2 regions of the Brumicola blandensis genome follow, and region 1 is predicted to be linked to the other one. Evidence: predicted binding sites of a transcription regulator. Region 1 holds the regulator's gene; the other holds the start of a gene.
The links. The regulator FliA, encoded in region 1, starts transcription of late flagellar genes. The targets are predictions, from matches to a motif close to CTAAAGNTNNNNNNNNNNNNGCCGATA.
Positions count from the first base shown of each region.

Region 2: RM544_RS03700 (HAMP domain-containing methyl-accepting chemotaxis protein) is a predicted target of FliA. The motif match lies at 1,125-1,151, and genes of this name have one in related genera.

Region 1 covers NZ_JAVRIE010000003.1:330,287-333,460, reverse strand. The annotation lists gene RM544_RS09915 (chemotaxis protein CheW) at 1-326, opposite strand, end outside; gene RM544_RS09910 (protein phosphatase CheZ) at 339-1,097, opposite strand; gene cheY (chemotaxis response regulator CheY) at 1,129-1,512, opposite strand; gene RM544_RS09900 (RNA polymerase sigma factor FliA) at 1,563-2,291, opposite strand; gene RM544_RS09895 (MinD/ParA family ATP-binding protein) at 2,303-3,154, opposite strand; gene flhF (flagellar biosynthesis GTPase FlhF) at 3,151-3,174, opposite strand, start outside.
Region 2 covers NZ_JAVRIE010000001.1:854,637-857,810, reverse strand. The annotation lists gene RM544_RS03710 (aminotransferase class IV) at 1-576, shown strand, start outside; gene fur (ferric iron uptake transcriptional regulator) at 649-1,080, opposite strand; gene RM544_RS03700 (HAMP domain-containing methyl-accepting chemotaxis protein) at 1,299-3,174, shown strand, end outside.

The DNA.
Region 1 (3,174 bases):
CGCGATTTAACCTTCTCGAACATATCAACCACAACGTCTGTGGCTTGCAAAATAACATCCATTAACTCTGGTGTCAGTGTCCTTTGCCCGTTACGCATGATGTCGAAAACGTTTTCGGCACCATGGCAGATATCGACGAGTTCACCTAGCGCAAGAAAACCTGCACCACCTTTGACAGTATGATAACCACGGAAGATCGCATTCAACAAATCCGCATCTTCTGGATTATTCTCTAGGTCAACAAGTTGTTCCTGGAGTTGTTCAAGAATCTCTCCGGCTTCAACCAAGAAATCTTGTAATATGTCCTCGTCAACTTCAAACGACATTTGTCGGCTCCCCTAAAACCCTAAACTTGACAGCAGATCGTCAACGTCATCTTGCCCACTTACTACGTCGTCTCGTGTTTCTGCATCGATAATTGGCCCTTCGGCTTTTACTGTATCGGTATCTTTCTTAGAACTTTGAGGATTATCTTCATGCTGTTTCTTCTCACTGGCATCACCGAACGCTGTAAGCATAGAAACTAAGCTGTCTTCAACTTCTTTCACCAACTCAATAACCCGTCGAATTACTTGGCCGGTTAGGTCTTGATAACCCTGAGCCATGAGTACTTCAGTGAGTAAGGAATTAAGTGTTGCAGAGTCATGAGTGGCGTCGGAAATGAGTTTATCCATCTCAATGCAGAGGCTTTTAAATTCACCGAGCTCAATTTGACGGCCCATTAGCTTTTGCCATTCGGGTGCAATAGAAATCAATCTTTCATTCAAACCTTCAGCCAACGGCATGCTTTTTTCAACTGCATCCATCGTTGCATTGGCTGCTTTTTCCGTTTCTTCAATGACGTATGTTAATCGAGATTGCGCATCTGGGATCTCGTCTTGAGTCAGATTGGCAATACGTTCGTCTACTTGGAAAGAATTAAGAGAATCATGTAATTGTCGTGTTAATTTACCCACTTCGGAAAAAAGTTCGGTAGATTCACGCATGGTAATAGTATCGACTAAGGCATTCGCTTGTTCGCGATCGCCTTTCTCAAGGTACTCTACCAGGAGTTTCGCTTCATCGAGGGAAACTAGGTCTCTGTCGGTCGTTGTCATTCAACGTTACCCCATAAAGAAATATCGCTGTTTAGCCTAAACGCTCAAAGATTTTATCTAGTTTTTCTTTCAATGTTGCAGCAGTGAATGGCTTTACAACATAACCATTTACCCCGGCTTGAGCCGCCGCAACGATTTGTTCTTTCTTCGCTTCAGCTGTCACCATTAACACAGGTAAATGCTTGAGGTTGTCGTCAGACCTAATCGCTCTGAGTAAATCGATACCCTGCATACCTGGCATATTCCAATCAGTGACAACAAAGTCAAAATCGCCTTGCTGAAGCATAGGTAGAGCGGTATTACCGTCATCTGCCTCTTGGATACTTGTAAAACCCAAGTCTTTTAATAAATTTTTAATGATACGTCTCATTGTTGAAAAATCGTCAACAACTAAGATCTTCATGTTCTTATCCAAAACAGCCTCCGTTGAGGAATAAAAATAACTACACTAATTGGGACTAAAACTTAGTCGGCTGTACGCCATGACTGCATCTTAGACTTTAACTTTAACATCGCTTGACTATGAATTTGGCTGACCCGAGATTCACTCACCTCAAGTACCTCTCCAATTTCACGCAAGTTAAGTTCTTCATCATAATAGAGTGAGAGTACAATCGCTTCTCGCTCTGGTAATGTTGTTATCGCCCGCGCTAGCGCTTTCTGAAATGATCCTTGCACCATATCTTCAAAAGGACTGTCTTCGCCTTTTGTTGCATCCGTTGTTAGCACGTCTTCGCTTACGCCAAGATCTTCGATACCAACTAACTTCCCTGCATTCACTTCGTTTAACATTTGATGGTAGTCTTGCACCGATACTTGCAACCTTTCGGCTACGTCAATATCTCTTGCGTCTCTTCCGGTGGCTTTCTCAACTTGCGAAATTGCCTCCGTGATAGCTCGACTATTCTTATGCACTGAACGCGGAGTCCAGTCGCCTTTTCGAATTTCATCAAGCATTGAGCCGCGTATGCGAATACCAGCAAATGTTTCAAAACTTGCACCTTTAGAGCCATCAAAGTTCTTGGCTGCTTCTAGCAAACCAATCATCCCTGCTTGAATCAAGTCGTCCACAAGGACACTAGCTGGCAACCTTGCCATTAGATGATGAGCAATTCTTTTCACCAACGGAGCATGCCGCTCAACCAGTTGGTTTTTATCAATTTGTTGTTGATAGACTGCCACTTTGTTACTCACTGATTAAATACCTATTCGTTTCTCGATACTAATTGCTCAATGAAAAACTCGAGATGACCACCAGGCTGCGCCGGGATAGGCCAAGACATCGATTTTTCGGCTAATTTAGTAATCGCCACTGCTGCTGGTGAAGATGGGAATGCATCGACAATAGCAGCCTGCTTACGTACAGATTTACGAATATTTTCATCAAATGGAATAACTCCCACTAATTCTAATGCAACATCCAAAAATCGCCCTGTAACTTTGGAAAGCTTACTAAATAATTCCTTTCCTTCCTTATCGCTGCGAACCATATTCGCAACAATCTTAAACTTGAATACACCGTGCTCTCTATTCAGAATTTTAATCAGTGCATAGGCATCGGTTAATGAAGTAGGTTCATCACACACTACAACTAAAACGTCTTGTGCGGCTCTGGAGAAGCTCATTACCATATCTGAGATGCCAGCGGCAGTATCCACTAATAATACGTCTATATCGGTTCGCAGTTCGCTGAACGCTCGAATCAAACCTGCATGTTCCGTAGAACTCAATTCAGCCATTGATTGCGAACCTGAAGTTGCTGGCGCGATTTTGATACCGTGAGGACCGGTTACTAGAATGTCATCAAGCGTGCATTCGCCACGCAAAACGTGTGATAAATTCTTATCAACGCGCAAACCAAGCAAGACATCAACGTTAGCCAAGCCTAAATCGGCATCAAGCACCATTACACGCTTACCTTGCTTAGCGAGTGATATCGCTAAGTTTAAAGACACATTGGTTTTACCAACGCCGCCTTTACCACCTGTAACTGCTATGACTTTTATTAGTTTCGATTGATTCATTTTTCGTAAGCTACTCGCCTGATCTTCTATCATACTGCTCTCATACCCTTGGC
Region 2 (3,174 bases), on a different contig from region 1:
GGGGCTGACAAAAAGCGTTTTCATGCCTACCCAAAAGGTATTCAGCCGACTGTGTTTGCTTATGCTTTCGACATTGCACCGAGTCAAGACTTACAATCCAAGCATACTAAAACCTACCATGTGACATTGGCTGAAGACTTACGTTGGCAGCGTTGCCATATTAAGTCCACTTCTTTGTTAGGCAATGTGATGCATTTTCAGCAGGGACAAGAAGCAGGAAAGGATGAGGTGATTCTCTACAATCAGCAAAATGAGGTTACAGAGGCTGCCGCGTGTAATGTTTTTATCGTTAAAGATGGTCGAATTGCAACACCTCCCTTAGACAATCACTTGCTTCCTGGGATTACAAGGCGAATTGCCATTGACGCTATCCATAAATATACCTCATTGCCTGTTGATGAGAGAGTCGTCAGCCTTGATGAATTGAATGAAGCAGATGAAGTTTGGATAACGAGCTCTAGCAAAGAACTTGGGCCCGTACTCAGTATTGATGATAAAAAAGTGGGTAATGGAGAGCCAGGAAAAATATGGCGAGAAGCGCAAGAAGCCTACAACAAACACAAGTTCAACTGTTAGCATTACTGAGCTAAAAACTGGCTACGAACCTTGAATATAACCGCGGTGGCCAGTCTTTGCTCATAGAGTAGTTTATTCTGAGTCTTCGTTCTCACAATTCACTTTTTTACACTCACCATAAAGATATAAGCTGTGATTCGTCAGCTTCATATTATTCTGTGCAGCAATTTCGTCTTGCCTTTTCTCTATAACATCATCTTCAAACTCGAAGACTTTGCCACAAGTTAGGCAAACTAAGTGGTCATGGTGTTCCTTGTGGCTGATTTCAAAAACCGACTTTCCACCTTCAAAGTGGTGGCGATTCAGTAAGCCAGCATCATCAAATTGGTTTAGGACTCTGTATACAGTTGCAAGGCCGATTTCTTCACCTTGATCGATCAATATTTTGTAAACATCTTCAGCGCTAATGTGCTGATTTTGCGGCTCTTGTAGTATTTCCAATATCTTCAAACGTGGAAGTGTTACTTTTAGTCCTGCTTTTTTTAATTCTTTATTTTGGTCCATGAGATACTTCGCCGTAAAAACTTGAAATATATTATAGGTGACTTGTAAAGATTTAACAGTATCTGCCGTAATATTTATAATATAATGTTTAAAAGAAATTAAATTGTTGATAAAAAATACGGATAGTTACTCAAGATATGGAAATTTAACTCAATCAGCGTTTAGAAATATGAGGTCGTATTGATTGATATGAAGAATTTACATTTCAGGAGTGATGCATGGCTAATATGATGCGACAACTCACCGTTGTTCGTAAAATGATCCTCGGCTTCAGCGGCCTAGCTGTGTTGTTACTTTTGACTAGCTTTATGTCGTACTTTGGTTTGCAAGATATTAAACAATCTGCGAACACGGTTGTTCAAGAAAAAATGCCAATGCAAAAAGCAATGAACACTGTACGCACTGAAATTCTCTCTCTTTCTAACTTGTCTTTGAAAGCCTTTTACGAAAAAGACGCGCAAGCGCTTGAGCAAATTAAAAACGATTTCGATAGCTTAGTGGATGAACTTAATACTGGCATTGAATCTTTGCGTAACTTTGTATCGGATGAAAATAAGTCGTTGCTTGAATCAAATGTGAAAGCGTCAACTGAATTTATTCGTCAAAGTGAATTGATGTTCGCCGATCTAGCCGCGATTATAGAGCTTAGAAAAGTCCTCGCAGTGGAAAGTGAAAATGCTTTAGCCATTGCAGACGAGGCGAGTGCGCTAATGCTCGATCTTAGCTATGTTGAGGGCGACGGTCGAGATTTTGAAGCCTTGGTTGGTATGGGTAACAACATCGACAATAAACTCACGCTAGTATTAAGCTTGATGCAAGAACTGTCGCGAGCTGAGAGGAAAGATACTATCACCCAAACAATTGACGATTTGGATTATAATATTGCCAATATTGAAGCGGATTCGACCTATCTGAATCGCTTAGCTGAAGGTGTCGAAAATGATGGCTTAGTCGACATGTTCAATGAGCAATACGCTCTGTTGAAAGAAGTACTTTCGTCTGACGATGGTGTTTACGCCATGCACAGAAAACGACTGGGCTTAAACCTAACAATACAGCAGTATCATGACCTTGCAAATGACGCTCTTCTGCTTACCAATGAATCTTTATTGGTGTTGTCTGAAAATATCAATGCATCAACATTACAAGGACAAGAAGATATCCTAAACACGGTGTTGAGTAATGAAATTAAGAATGTTGTCGTTTCCTTATTGGGGATTAGTGCTACGTTTATTCTTGCCCTTATTGCCACCAGAAGTATTGCAAAACCACTTAAGTCTGTGAACAAACGATTGAAGGTACTGAGTAGTGGTAATTTGACTCAGCGAATGAACGATGAAGGTTTTGATGAATTCGCAGAGTTGTCAAAAAACGTGAACCGATTAATCGATTCATTGCGCGCTCTTATTGGCAGTATTCATGAACAAGAAGAAGTGCTGACTGAGATCACAGATAAAAGTATTCAAATGGGAGATCGCAGCTTGCAGCAAGTGGCGGTTCAGCAGGAGCAAATTAGTCAAACTTCGATCAATACTTTGCAGGTAAAAGACACTAGTTTGAATAATCTCCAGCAAATTACGGCTGCAAATCAGCAAATGTCACAGGCGATATCGCAGACAGATGACGTCATGGGGCTTGTGCAAGAAAGCCGTAGACAGGTTGATGAGCAGGCAATACAAGCCGAACAATCTGCAAAAATTATTCATCGATTGGGTGAAAATAGTAACAAAATTGGCAGTATTTTAGATGTCATCAAAACCATTGCTGAACAAACCAACCTGTTAGCGCTTAACGCTGCAATAGAGGCGGCGAGAGCGGGTGAACAAGGGCGAGGTTTTGCGGTTGTTGCCGATGAGGTTAGAACCTTAGCAACACGGACGCATGCATCAACAGAAGAAATTGAGAAAATGATAGGCGCCTTGCAACAAGATGCCAGTGAGGCCGTTGAAGCGATAAACTTAGGTACTGAGCAAGTTAGTCGGGGCGTAGAGTTATCTGAGAAAGTGACGATTCAAGTAGGGGATATACGAGGAATTATTGAAAGCTTAGCTAGCGTTAACAATCAAATTGTTAATGATACTCAAAGCCAAGATG